DNA from 4 places in the Actinoplanes sp. NPDC021490 genome. Region 4 is predicted to be linked to each of the others. Evidence: riboswitches for the same ligand, from Rfam matches in the RefSeq annotation. Region 4 holds a riboswitch; each other region holds the start of a gene.

Region 1 (3,281 bases), on a different contig from region 4:
GACTTCGAGAACACTCCGCCCGAGGCTTATCCGCTGCTGCTCAACTACCCGTATTTCGACCTGTACCGCAAGCAGGTGGTCAAGCAGGCCGACCTGGTCATGGCGATGTACATCCGCGGTGACGCGTTCACCCCGGAGGAGAAGGCCCGCAACTTCGCCTACTACGACGCCCGGACCGTACGCGACTCGTCGCTGTCGGCCTGCGTCCAGGCGGTGATGGCGGCCGAGACCGGGCACCTGGAGCTGGCGCACGACTATCTGGGCGAGGCCGCCCTGATGGACCTGCACGACCTGCACCAGAACTCGCGGGACGGCCTGCACATCGCCTCGCTGGCCGGCACCTGGATGTCGCTGGTGGCCGGCCTGGGCGGCATGCGCGACTTCAACGGCCAGCTGTCGTTCTCGCCCCGCCTGCCCAGCCGTATCAACAGCCTGGAGTTCTCGCTGCTCTGGCGGGGTCTGCGGCTGCGCGTCAACGTGACCGCCGACGAGGTCACCTACTCGCTGCGCAACGGCGGCGGCTCGGCCCGCCTGGTGCTCCAGCACCACGGCAAGGACGTCGAGGTTACCCAGGTCAAGCCGGTGGTCGTGCCGATTCCGCCGGCCCACCCGGTCGGCCCGGCGCCGAGCCAGCCGCTCGGCCGCGCCCCGGTGCGGCGCATGACCAGCTGATCCACGACACGGAAAAGGGCCCCGGGTTCGCACCCGGGGCCCTTTCTCGTCGGCCGGTCAGAGCATCGACACGTGCACGTGGTCGGTGTGGTCGCTCGGCCCGCTGTACGACTTCCAGCCGCTGGCCGGGAACCAGATCTGCTTGTACCAGATGACGTAATAGATGCCGAGTTTGTCGGCATTACGCACCAGGAACGCCATCAGGTTGTTGCCGTACGTGCGGGTATCGGCATTGTGAGCGGGCGCGAAACCGCGCTTCTGCAACGACCAGTCGCAGGCTCGGCCCTTCGGGTGCTCGAACGGCCCACCGTTGCGATGGCAGCCCACGAATCGGTTGAAGCCGGCCTTCTTCACCTCTTTGTACATGTGCATCGTACGGGCGGTGACGCAGCCGCTGGTGGTCTCATCCTGGACGTTGCAGCTCTCGGGCGAGAAACCGCCGTCGGAATTGCGCGGCGCGGGCGCGGCGGCCGGTGACTTCGCGAGCACCAGGCCGTGCGTCAGGCTGTCGCCGCCGACCAGAGCGAGCGCCTTGTCGGCCGCGTCCTTCTGCTTCGACATCGCCACGAGGTTGGTCTGCTGCTTCTTGACCTCGGCGTCGAGCGCGGCCTTCTTGCTGTTGACGTCCGCGATGGCCTTGTTGAGCTCGAACAGCTTGCGGTCCTGCATGGCGTTGATCTCTTCGAGGGAGACCGCCTTGGCCAGGAAGTCGTCCGAGTTCTGGCTGCCGAGCAGGAAGCCGGCCGCCCCGAGGTGGCCGGTGCGGTACTGCTGCCCGGCGATCGCGTTGACCTCGGGAAGAAGGGAGAGGCGCTTGCCCTCGGCCAGCTTGATCTCCGCGGCCAGCTTCTTCTGAGCGGAGGTGGACTTCGTTACCGCGGCCTTGGCCGCGACGTAACGCCGGTTGGAGGACTCGATCACATCGTCCAGAGTGGCGTTCTTGCCGACTGTGTCGCTCGAACCGCCCTCGTTGGGAGCCGAGGTGCCATCACCCGGCTCGGCGCTCGCCGGGGAGGCGGGCACGGCGAGAAAGGAGAGGGCCACGATCGGCGCCAGGGCAAGCATCAGCCACCGGCGGGGTCGTACGGTCAATGCAGTTCCTTCCGGTAAACCGCCGACCGGGTTAGCTGACGGGTTCGGGACGGAAGCGATCCCTACCGCTTGCGCGGATGCACCCCACTGACCTGGTTCCCCGGCTCGCCTCGCGGCGATTGGGCGGTGGTCTGCCGGCGCCTCGGGGGCGGCGCCACGGCGGCAGAACCGGCGGCCAGTTTACCCGAGAGTTCGCGTTGCTTCAGGACCAGAGAATGGGCAATTTCGTAGTCACTCGAACACATTCTGTTATTGCGGTGACAGCGCGTCGTCGATGAATTGCATCGCGTGCGATAACTGTCGATCTCGTGATGAAGTCGGTATGGTCGGGACCGGTCTCCGCCCCCCTGGAGACCGCCGCCTAATCGTCTTCGGATGAACCGGGGAACCAATCTCGTGGGGTGCATCCGCGCAAGCGGTAGGGATCACTTCCGTCCCGAACCCGTCAGCTAACTCGGTCGGCGGCCGACGGAAGGAACAGATGTGCGGCACAAGACTGTCCGGCGACGAACGGCGGCCCTTCTGGCCCTGCTCGTCGCGCTTTCCGGGCTGACCCTGGCGGTGGCCGGTCCGGCCGCTGCGGCGCCGGGTGACACCGGCGACGACGGCGAGGGCGCCCCCAAGACCCTGATCCAGCAACTCGAGGTCGCCTCCAAGGGCTTCGTGGAAGCCAAGGAGGCCCTGGCCCGGTCCAAGACCCGGCAGGCCCAGCTGGCCGCGAAGCTCAAGGAGCTCGACGCCGACCTGGCGCCCCGGCAGGCCGCCATCGACGAGATCATTCAGAAGTCGTACCGGACCGGCCGGATGGGTCCGATGACGGCGCTGCTCACGGCGAGCTCGGCCGGCGGCTTCCTCGACCGCGCCGAGACGCTCGAGACCGTCGCGGTGCGCGAGAACCAGGTCGTCGCCGACCTCAAGGCGACCCGGGACGCCCAGCAGCGCGCCAAGGTGGCCATCGACACCGAGGTGCGCAACCAGCAGAAACACGTCAACACGATGGCCAAGCGCAAGGTGCAGGCCGAGACCGCGCTCAAGGCCGCCAACACCGGCGGATCGGACCGGACAGGCGAGGACGCCGACGAGCCGTCCGACGGCGGATCCAGCAGCAAGGCCAGCCCGGCGCCGCGCAACAAGGACGGCTCCCTGTCCGACGAGGGCTGCACCGAGAAGGACCCCACCACCAGCGGCTGCCTCACCCCGCGGACCCTGCACGCGCTCAAGCAGGCGAAGGCCGACGGCTTCACCCGCTATGTGGCGTGCTTCCGCGAGCAGAACAGCGGTGAGCATCCCAAGGGGCAGGCCTGTGACTTCGCGGCCGAGAAGAAGGGGTTCGGCGGCGTCGCGTCGGGTGGTGACAAGGCGTACGGCACCCGGCTGGCCAACTACTTCATCAACAACTCGGACCGGCTGGGCGTGCTCTACGTCATCTGGTTCAAGCGCATCTGGCTGCCTTCGAGCGGCTGGAAGGCGTACTCGAGGGGTAACGGCGACCCCTCGAGCGACCACACGAACCACGT
Region 2 (3,281 bases), on a different contig from region 4:
GGGCGCTGATCTCCACACCGGCCGCCCGCAGCCGGTTGACCAGGGCATCGCCCAGACCGGTGGCCGGGGTCAGCACGCCACCCGCCGAGGCCGGGAGCGCATCGCGGTCGTGGACCAGGGCCAGCGCCGACTCGGCCAGCATCACGGACGTCGCCGCGTATCCGGGGTCGCCCTTGGCGCGGAAACGAGCCGTGTAGCGGGCGCCGGTTGTCGTGGTGGTGAAGAAGTCCATGGTGAAGTGGCCGTCCTTCTGGGCGCGCTCGCTCGGGCCGCTGCCGGGCTTGGGAAGCACGCGGTCGAGGACGAACCGGGTCGGCGGCAGCATCATGCCCGCGACCAGGGCGCCGAAGCCGAACTTGACCCCGTTGGCCACGAGCGGGGACAGCGGGGACGCGCCGACGCTCATCAGCTCGCGATAGCGGAACCCACGGCCGTACCGCCAGTTGTGCAGAGCGTTGCTGCGGCGGACGACACGGGTGTTGTAGGACGCCATGAAGAACGGCGCGAGGGTGCCCCGCAGTTTCGGGTGCACGTCGGCACCGCGGACGGTGGTGACGTCACCCTGGCGGCCCAGGTCCGGTTCGGCGGCGCGGTCGGGACTCAGCGAATAGGGGCTGGCCGCCAGCCGGCGCAACTGGCGATCGTTCTTGACCGCGTCGAGTTGCTGGCGCATCGAGTCGATCGTGCCGCCGCTGACGCCGCCACGCATGCTGGTCACGACCATCGTGGTGTCGGTGAGTTCCCCGGCGTCGTCGGCCGCGACCTGCTGCGCGAGGACGTACACCCCGAGGTCGCTCGGAATCGAGTCGAAGCCGCACGAGTGCACGATCCGGGCGCCGGTCCGCGCGGCCACTTCGTGGTTCGCGTCGATGCTGGCGCGGGCGAAGACGACTTCGCCGGTCAGGTCGACATAGTCGGTGCCGGCCTCGGCGCACGCCTGGGCCAGCGCCTTGCCGTATTTCAGGTAAGGCCCCACGGTCGTCAGCACGACCCGGGTCGAGGCCGCCAACCGTGTCAGGGCCTCGGTGTCATCGGCATCGGCCACCAGGATCGGCCAGTCGACGCCGAGCTTGTCGCGGACGGCGGCGACGCGAGACTCGGACCGGCCGGCCAGGGCGAGGCGTGTGCCCGCAGGCGCGTGTTCGGCGAGGTAGCGAGCGGTTACCGCGCCGACGAATCCGGAGGCGCCGTAGACGACAATATCGTGATCTCTGGCTTGGTCGGTCATGGTTCAGGATTCTGCATCAGCGCCCCGGAATCTGCTTGGGCGGTTTAGTCTCAAGCCGCTTGTTCCTATACCGAATCGGCTGGTTACGGGCTCATTGCGACGCCCGAACCGGCCCTGTCCGCGGATTGCGGACCCCGCGGGCGGAACGCCGAGTCCTGCCGCCGCCCGACGGGACAGACACTCATGGCATGGAGCGGGGGACCCAAGTTCCTCGGCGCGTCCGCGCGCCTCGGGGTGAAGCCGCCACACTCACGCGGCCGGGCACCTCAGCCCGAACCCGACAGCTGACCTCGCAGGCGTGGAGGGTCCACTGTCATGGCACGAGTCTGCAAACCTGCCCGTACCGCGCTTGTTCTCGCCGCGGCCGGCATCACCAGCATCACCTCCCTGATCGGGCCGCTCGCCGAGGCGCCGGCCAACGCCGCTCCCTCATCCACGACCGACGTCAACTGGGACGCCATCGCCGAGTGCGAGTCGGGCGGCAACTGGAGCATCAACACAGGCAACGGCTATTACGGAGGTCTGCAGTTCAGCCGCCGCACCTGGCGCGCCTACGGCGGGTCACGCTTCGCCGGCACCGCCGACCAGGCCAGCCGGACCGAACAGATCGCGATCGCCGAACGCGTGCGTGACGGCCAGGGCCTGGGCGCCTGGCCCACCTGCGGCCGCCGGGCCTCATCGACCAAGCAATATCGAGCCGAGCAGTTGGCCGTCGCGCGGGCCGAACAACTCGCAACCGCCCGAGCCCAGCAGCTCGCCACCGCCCGAGCCCAGCAGCTCGCCACCGCCCGGGCCAGGCAGTTGACCGCTGTCCGGGCGACTGCCCGGGCCACCGCGACCCAGGCCGCCGCCCGGGCGGCAACGGCAGCGCCGACGGCCGCAGCCGCGAGCCCGACGCCGGCACCCTCGGCAAAGCGCACCTACATCGTGCGTGCCGGCGACACCCTCGTCGTGATAGCAAAGCGGACCAATTACCCCGGGGGCTGGCGCGCGCTGCACCGTCTCAACCGTGCCTCGCTCAGCAGCCCGCACCGGATCTATCCCGGTCAGCCGCTCGCCCTCTGACCGCCGGCCGGCGGCCGGCGAAATTACGTCGACCCACTCGGGCTGACGAACTCGGGCTGGTCGAGAACCCGCAACCACGTGCCGTCGGGCTGGCGGCGCACCACCTGAGCCCGGGCGCCGGCGCCGTCACTCGGCGGCGTCGACGTCAGGGCCAGGTCACCGCTGGTCAGCGTGGGCAGCGGTTCCTCGGGCGTGAAAGTGGGCATGTGCGGCAGGGCCTCCGCCCAGAGCCGCCGGATCGCATCCCGCCCGACGGTCTGCCGCCCCGGCGGATAGGCCATCACGGCGTCTTCCTCATAGAGAAGCGCCAGGCCTTCGGCGTCTTTGGCATTCGCCCGCTCAACGAAGAGGCGGGTCAGGTCTTCGGGACGGTGGGCCTTCTCGCGTTCGGTCATGGCACCACCTTGCTCCGGGCGGATCCACAAGTCCAACGCATAGTTCTTATAGCTACTAGAATTCACAGTTATGGAACTTCGTCAGCTCGAGTACTTCGTGACCGTCGCCGAGGAGGCCAACTTCACCCGCGCCGCCGAGCGCGTCCGTATCAGCCAGTCGGGCGTGAGTTCGCAGGTCAAGGCGCTGGAGAGCGAGATCGGGGCGCCGCTTTTCGACCGCTCCGCACGGACGGCACGCCTTACCGAGGCGGGCACCGCGGCTCTCCCGTACGCGAAAGCCGCTCTGGAGGCCGCCGCGGGCTTGCGACTGGCGGTGGACGAGGTGCGCGGGCTGGTGCGGGGGCAGCTCACGGTCGGGATGGTGACGGGTTGCGAGGTGAAGCCCCTCTTCGCCGCGCTGGCGGCCTTTCATGACGCGCATCCGGCGATCGAGCTCGACCTGATCGAGGACAACTCCGACCGTCTCGTCGCCGGCGTGCGAGTGAGCACTGTGGACATCGCCCTGGTCGGAGTCGCCGGCGCCCCTCCAGAACATCTGGAGTCGCAGGTCATCGTCCGCGAAGGGCTGGCCGCGCTGGTCCCCTGGGATTCCG
Region 3 (3,281 bases), on a different contig from region 4:
TTCCGTTCACCTCGAGGCGTACGGCGAGGTCGAAGGCGCGGTCCCCGGTGATCAGCACGGGCCGGTCGTGCAGGGGCGAGAAGTCGACGTCGTAGAGCCACGAGGTGTCGAAGCCGTCGGGGTCGCGGGCGTTGATGGAGAGCAGGGTCGGCGCCTGCTCGGCCATGTCGAACGCCTCCAGCCAGCTGGCCGGGTTCTTGGCCAGCAGCAGGCGGATGTTGCGGCCGTCCCGGTCGACCTGCGCGTAACGGCCGGCGATCGAGGCCACGGTGGCCAGCCGGGGGAGCGCCTCGATGGGGCGGACGCCGAACTCGGCCGCGACGGCCAGCGCGGTGGCCGCGTTGCCCAGGTTGACCGTGCCCGGCAGCTGCAGCTTGACCAGGTGCCAGTCGCCGCGCGGGTCGATGACGCCCTCGTCCTCGACGCGCCACTGGGCCTGCGGGCGGCGCAGCGGGCAGCCGGTGCACCACCAGTCGCCGTTGGCCCGCTCGATCGGGTCGCCGCTCTCGGGGCAGACCCACGAGTCGTCCATCCACCGCTGGCCGGCGCTGAACCAGGTGATGTGCGACGAGCCGCGGGCCGCCCACACCACCATCGGGTCGTCGGCGTTGGCGACCACGGCGACATCGGGATGTCCGGCGAGCGCGGTGCGCCACATCTGGGCCATCATCGCGACCTCTTTGGCCCGGTCGAGCTGGTCGCGCGAGAGGTTGAGCAGCGCCACCACGCGCGGGTTGGTCTCGTCGATCACCCGGGCCAGGTAGTGCTCGTCGACCTCGAGCACGGCGAACGGGGTCGCTCCGGCCTTGGCCAGCGCCGACGTGTGCCCGGTGGGCATGTTGGCGCCGAACGAGTTGGTGGCGACCGGGCCAAGCACCCCCAGCGCGGCCGCGGCCAGGCGGGTCGTCGTCGTCTTGCCGTTGGTGCCGGACACCAGCGCGATCGCGCGCCCGGACGCGAGGTGACCCAGCAGATCTGGGTCGATCTTGAGGCCGATCCAGCCGCCGATCACCGAGCCGTCGCCGCGTCCCGCGGCCCTGGAGAGTGCGGCCGCGGTTTTCGACACGGAGGTCGCGACCTTGGCCCGCAGGGGCATTTTCCCGTCCGTCACGGGAGACGAGGTTACCGGACCCGGCTGTTACGTCGAGTTGCCGAGCATCCGGTGGCCGGCGAGCGGCCGGAACACGGCCGGCGAGCATCGAGATCAACCATTCGAAGGAAACCATTTTGGCCGGTGAGAAAGGTTTGAACGGCGGAAGAGTGAAATTGCGGTCTCCGTCACCCGATTGGTGCCGGCCAAATATGTGTTCTGATTCACCCGTAACCTTCAACCCTCGGTAATTCACCAATCACGAGTGGTGATGGCAATTCTTGTCGCCTAGTAACAAATCGGACAGTGGTCAATGTGCCAAATACTCTCTGTTACTGAACCGCTTCCCCCGGGCCGCCGGAAATCGGTGTAGCAAGGTCTGGCCGGCAGCACCCGCTGCCTGACTCGCAACGACCTGGTTCACGCCGAGCCCTGCCCCGGGCCGGTCGACGCGACCACCCGCACCAGAACACCAAGAAGGCATACGGGGGCAGGGACGGGGGAACCATTTCCGGTCCACTCCGCACCACCCGCTCCGGTGGTGACCACGGAGAACCTTGGGGTGAAGTCGCTTTGGCGACCGGGCAAACCTTCCCGCCCGAACCCGACAGCTAACCTCGCAGGCGTGCCGGAGGGATATCTCTACCGTGCACGAAAACAGTTCGAGCCGTGGCCGCCGCAAGGCCGGCGCCGGTGCCGTCGCACTGTCTCTTGGCCTCGGTCTCTGCCTCTGCGCGGGCCAGTTGGTCGCCCCTTCGGCGGCCAGCGCCGCGCCGATCATCACGGCGGCGTCCGCCTCCGCGAAGGTCAAGCCGTCGGTCCGCAGCTCCATCTCCACCCGGAGCGTGACCTTCGGCGGCAAGATCAAGGTCACCGCGAAGTACATCAACCCGGCCAACGGCAAGGTGATCACTTCGGGCACCGTCCGCCTGCAGGCGCTCCGCAAGAGCAAGTGGGTCAACCTGTCGGCCAAGACGCTGGGCAAGACCGGCACCGTCACGCTGACCGGCGAGCCGCACGTCAGCGGGTCCGTCCGGGCCTACTACGTGGGCACCCCGACCTACAAGGCGGTGGCCGGCGGCAAGTTCTCGGTGACCGTCAAGCCGAAGTCGGCGCCTGTACGGACCAGGATCATCAACGAAGCCAAGAAGCACGTCGGATCGCTGTACAAGTACGGCGCGTCCGGCCCGTCCCGCTTCGACTGCTCGGGCTACACGATGTGGGTCTACAAGAAGGCTGCCGGTAAGAAGCTTCCCCACAAGGCCAACTCGCAGCAGAAGTACGGCAAGTCGGTCGCCAAGGGCAGCAAGCAGATCGGCGACCTGATCATCTTCCGCAACGGCTCGTACGGTTACCACGCCGGCATCTACGCCGGCAGCGGTTACATGTACGACTCCCCGCACACCGGCGCGCGGGTGTCGAAGCGCAAGATGATCGGCTCCAACTACGTGGTTCGCCGTCTGGTCTGACGAGCCTGACTCGGCGGGACGTGCCCGGTTCGGGTGCGTCCCGCTGTCACGCTCTCGTCTTTCCCGTACGCGGCAAGCCCGCCCTGATCCCCGTTGCCCGCCCCTGCGGCGAGGCTTGCCCCTTCGCTCGTCCCCGGACGCCGGGCCGCCCCACGCGGCCCGGCGTTCCTGCATGTCCGGCCCTATATAGAAGGCCCCGCTCCACCGCGACCCCCCTGCGTCCTCCACTTTCCTCCCCGGAGGGGGTTGACATCGTGGTCGTCTGGGCGGTTCGGGCGTGTTTGAGGGGGTTCTTGACAGGGTGGCCGGGAGGATGTCGGAAACCGGACGTGGTTGATCATGCTCGGGCCCTCCACTTCCGCCCCACCTCGTTGAGCTGGGGTTTCGTCTGCGAATCGGCTTCGCGACCCCGCTCATTCGGCTTGCGGGTGGAGGGAAGTGGAGTAGAGTGGAGCGCAGTGGCAGGGCCGAAGTCGAACAGACCTGAGGGGCCTGCCGGCCCGAGTTGACAGGCGGACCGCGAACCGCCCGGGGCAGGGGGTAGGGGCCGATGTTTCTCGGCACGCATACCCCACGCCTCGACGACAAGGGGCGGCTGATCCTTCCGGCGAAGTTCCGTGATGAGCTGGCGGGAGGTGTCGTGATCACCAAGGGGCAAGAACGCTGCCTGTACGTGTTCCCGATGCCGGAGTTCCAGCGCATCGCCGGTCAGCTGCGGGAAG
Region 4 (3,281 bases):
CGGTCATCGTGACCTGCATGGACTCAGCTCCTCGCCCGTTCGACAGCCTTGCGCAGCGTGCGGCGGGTGAGCTCGTCGGCGAGGTGGCGCTTGTAGTCCTCGCTGCCCCGCTGGTCGGTGGCCGGGTCGCAGCTGCCCGCGGCGATCGCACCGGCCCGCTCGTACATCTCCTCGTCCGGCGTGTTGCCCCGCAGCGCCCGCGAGATCTCCGGGATGCCGGTCGTGTTGGGCCCGACCGCGGCCAGACCCACCCGCGCGTCGGCGATCGTGCCGTCCGGGGCCAGCCACACCGCGGCGCCGGCCGACACCACGGCCCAGTCCCCGGCCCGGCGCTCGACCTTCTCGTACGCGCTGCCGCCACCCGTACGCACCGGGAAGCGCACCTCGACCAGCATCTCGTCGTCGCCGACGGCGGTCTCGTACGGCCCGAAGTGGAACTCCTCCATCGACACGACCCGCTCGGCGCCGCCCGGCCCGCGGATCACACAGCTGGCGTCGAGGGTCGTGCACACCGCGGACAGGTCCTCGGACGGATCGGCCTGGCACAGCGAGCCGCCGAGCGTGCCCCGGTTGCGCACCACGGGATCGGCGATCACGCGCTCGGCGTCCCGGAAGATCGGGAACGCGGCGGCCAGCTCGTCGGACTCGAGCAGCTCCCGATGCCGGGTCATGGCCCCGATGCGAACCTCACCGGCCTGCACCCGGATGTATCCCAGTTCGGCGTGCAGCGGGTTGATGTCGATCAGATATTCGAAGTTCGCCAGCCGCAGCTTCATCATCGGCAGCAGGCTGTGCCCGCCCGCCACCAGCCGTGCTGAGCTGCCCAGACGTTCCAGCAGTCCGATCGCCTGGTCCACACTGGTGGCACGCTCGTATTCGAACGGAGCCGGAACCTGCACGCCGCACCTCCCTCGATTGCCGAGCATCTTTCCTGAGCGGCGTCCAATGTCAACAGCTACCTAAGCGATGCCTTAGGTTGCTGCGCTCCGGGTTATTTGGTGAGGAGCCTCACCGGCCCGCGCGCCCGATATCGCGGTCATTCCGGGCTCTTCGTCCCCGATGTCCGGAGCGATTTGCGGTCTTTTGTTCGATTGGGGACGCACGAGGTTTCTGGGACGGCTGCGAAAGGGTGGCGGATCGCGGCAACCGGCCGATCGTCCTTCCGTGCGCCCCACATCGGGACACGCACCAGGCCGCCCCGGAACGCCGAGTCCCGCCCACCGGGGGTGGCCCGACCTGACATCGACGGAACTTCAGTGGGCGGGAGCGGGGGAACCAGAACGCCGGCCATCGCGCCGGCTCGGGGTGAAGTCGCGTACGCGGCGGGCCGCCTTCAGGCCTAATCCGACAGCTAACCTCGCAGGCGGTTGAAGGACCGAGGATCGTCTTGTTCCACCTCACGACGCCGCGCCGCCTGCTGCTCATGTTCGCGGCCGCGGTCATCGCCGCCACCCTGCTCGTCGCTCCCGCACCGGCCTCGGCGGCCCCGGTTGCCGCGGCCCCGGCCGCTGCGGCCGCCCTTCTTGCTCGCGGCCAGAAGATCGTCGCGGCGGCCCGGGCCCAACGGGGCAAGCCCTACCGGTACGGCTCCCGCGGGCCCGCCGCGTTCGACTGCTCCGGCCTGACCGGTTTCGCGTACGCGAAGGCCGACGTCAACCTGCCGCGCTCCGCCCAGGCGCAGTACAGCGCCGCCCGGAAGATCACCGGGGCCGCGACCCGCCCCGGCGACCTGGTCTTCTGGGTCTCGGGCGGCCGGGCCTACCACGTGGCCGTCTACGCGGGCGCCGGCCAGGTGTGGCACGCCCCCAAGCCGGGCGACCGGGTGAAGCTGGCCCGGATCTGGAACTGGAAGCAGGTGAGATTCGGCCGGATCGGGGGCTGAAATCGGGGTCCGGCCCCGCGGCCCTTCGAAAGTCCGTTGCGCGCTCGCGGGGCCGCTCCTAGCGTGCGCGGCTATGACCAGCCTTCCCGCCCCGCGGGCCATGCGCAGCATCGACGACGTCTACGGTGACGCGTTCGACGACCAGGAGATCGATGCGGCCCTGGACGAGAGCCTGTCGCCGCGGGGCCTGAACGAGCTGTTGTTCGACCTGGTCGCCGAGACCGGCCTCCCGCCGGGTTCGGCCGTGCTGGATGTCGGCGCCCGGGACGGACGTCACTGCTTCGAGTTGTCGCGTCGCTTCGGGTTCACGGTGCGGGGCGTCGAGCCGGTGCGCCGTCATCTGGACAACGCGGCCCGCGACCTCGCCGCGTTCGCCGTCGAGGAACCCGAAGGCGCCGCCCGGGTCCGCATCGACGAGGGCCGCGCCGAGAAACTGACCGATCCCACCGGCTCGGTCGACCTGATCTGGTGCAAGGACGTCCTCGTTCACGTCGAGGATCTGGAGACGGTGTTCGGCGAGTTCCGGCGGGTGCTCAAACCCGGCGCTCGTGCGGTGATCTTTCAGATGACCGCCACCGACTGGCTGACGCCGGCGGAGGCGGCGTTCCTGTGGCCGCCGGCGGGCATCCACGCCGCAAGCACCGATCCGCAGCGGTTCGAGGCCGCGATCACCGGGGCCGGGCTGAGCATCGTCCAGTGCATCGAGCTGCACGGTGAGACGCGCGAGCGCCTCGAGGAGGATGGCGTTGCCACCAGTTCCAAACAGCTGCTGCGGGTGTCGCGGATGCTGCGCAACCGTGCGGCGTACGAGGAGCGGTTCGGCACCATCGGCTACGAGTTCATGCTCACCGACTGCCTGTGGGGCGTGTACCAGATGATCGGCAAGCTGAACCCCCGGATCTACGTGCTGTCGGCGTGAGCTGAGCCGATCTTGGCGGGGCGGCCTGTGGACAACTCGGGATGGTGGACAGGCTCGGGGCTCATCCGTGCGGCGAGGCGGTCGATGGCCAGCAGCGCCGCACCCAGCACGGCGAAGATCACGCCCAGCTTCACGAACTGGCCGGCCACCCATCCGTACCCGTGCGAAGTGGGGTTGAGGAAGAAGTAGGGGTAGCGGTCGCTGACCGTGGGGAACAGGACCGCGCGGGCCACCGAGGTCGCGCCGTAGCCGAGCGGGAACAGGATCCACAGCGGGAGGTCGCGCCACGGGGAGACCCGGCGCGGGCCGAAGGCGATCCAGTCGGCCAGGACCAGCAGCGGCACGGCGTAGTGCACGAGGAAGAGGGACCAGTTGGTGACCTGCCGGGCGGGGTCGTCGGCGGCCAGGCCGGGCAGCGGGTTCTCGCCGTTCTGCAGCATGAAGTGCGAGATCAGGCCGGTGATGACGATCCACAGGGTG

The links. A riboswitch is a leader RNA that binds a small molecule or an ion and turns the genes downstream of it on or off. The one in region 4 is predicted to bind cyclic di-AMP.
Region 1: it holds a riboswitch for cyclic di-AMP, as region 4 does, so the genes downstream of both, ACZ3I4_RS01085 (coiled-coil domain-containing protein) here and ACZ3I4_RS22245 (C40 family peptidase) in region 4, are expected to answer to the same signal.
Region 2: it holds a riboswitch for cyclic di-AMP, as region 4 does, so the genes downstream of both, ACZ3I4_RS02320 (transglycosylase family protein) here and ACZ3I4_RS22245 (C40 family peptidase) in region 4, are expected to answer to the same signal.
Region 3: it holds a riboswitch for cyclic di-AMP, as region 4 does, so the genes downstream of both, ACZ3I4_RS38380 (C40 family peptidase) here and ACZ3I4_RS22245 (C40 family peptidase) in region 4, are expected to answer to the same signal.

Annotation. Positions count from the first base shown of each region.
Region 1 covers NZ_JBVHFW010000001.1:230,608-233,888, forward strand. Annotated here, with positions in the region: gene ACZ3I4_RS01080 (glycoside hydrolase family 65 protein) at 1-672, shown strand, start outside; gene ACZ3I4_RS01085 (coiled-coil domain-containing protein) at 730-1,764, opposite strand; cyclic di-AMP (ydaO/yuaA leader) riboswitch at 1,768-1,900, opposite strand; cyclic di-AMP (ydaO/yuaA leader) riboswitch at 2,113-2,244, shown strand; gene ACZ3I4_RS01090 (coiled-coil domain-containing protein) at 2,248-3,281, shown strand, end outside.
Region 2 covers NZ_JBVHFW010000001.1:510,500-513,780, reverse strand. Annotated here, with positions in the region: gene ACZ3I4_RS02325 (saccharopine dehydrogenase family protein) at 1-1,228, opposite strand, end outside; cyclic di-AMP (ydaO/yuaA leader) riboswitch at 1,397-1,542, shown strand; gene ACZ3I4_RS02320 (transglycosylase family protein) at 1,544-2,293, shown strand; gene ACZ3I4_RS02315 (YybH family protein) at 2,317-2,688, opposite strand; gene ACZ3I4_RS02310 (LysR family transcriptional regulator) at 2,759-3,281, shown strand, end outside.
Region 3 covers NZ_JBVHFW010000019.1:197,124-200,404, forward strand. Annotated here, with positions in the region: gene ACZ3I4_RS38375 (MurT ligase domain-containing protein) at 1-1,096, opposite strand, end outside; cyclic di-AMP (ydaO/yuaA leader) riboswitch at 1,551-1,731, shown strand; gene ACZ3I4_RS38380 (C40 family peptidase) at 1,738-2,559, shown strand; gene mraZ (division/cell wall cluster transcriptional repressor MraZ) at 3,110-3,281, shown strand, end outside.
Region 4 covers NZ_JBVHFW010000008.1:113,821-117,101, reverse strand. Annotated here, with positions in the region: gene ACZ3I4_RS22255 ((2Fe-2S)-binding protein) at 1-19, opposite strand, end outside; gene ACZ3I4_RS22250 (FAD binding domain-containing protein) at 24-899, opposite strand; cyclic di-AMP (ydaO/yuaA leader) riboswitch at 1,234-1,382, shown strand; gene ACZ3I4_RS22245 (C40 family peptidase) at 1,388-1,882, shown strand; gene ACZ3I4_RS22240 (class I SAM-dependent methyltransferase) at 1,956-2,801, shown strand; gene ACZ3I4_RS22235 (Pr6Pr family membrane protein) at 2,783-3,281, opposite strand, start outside.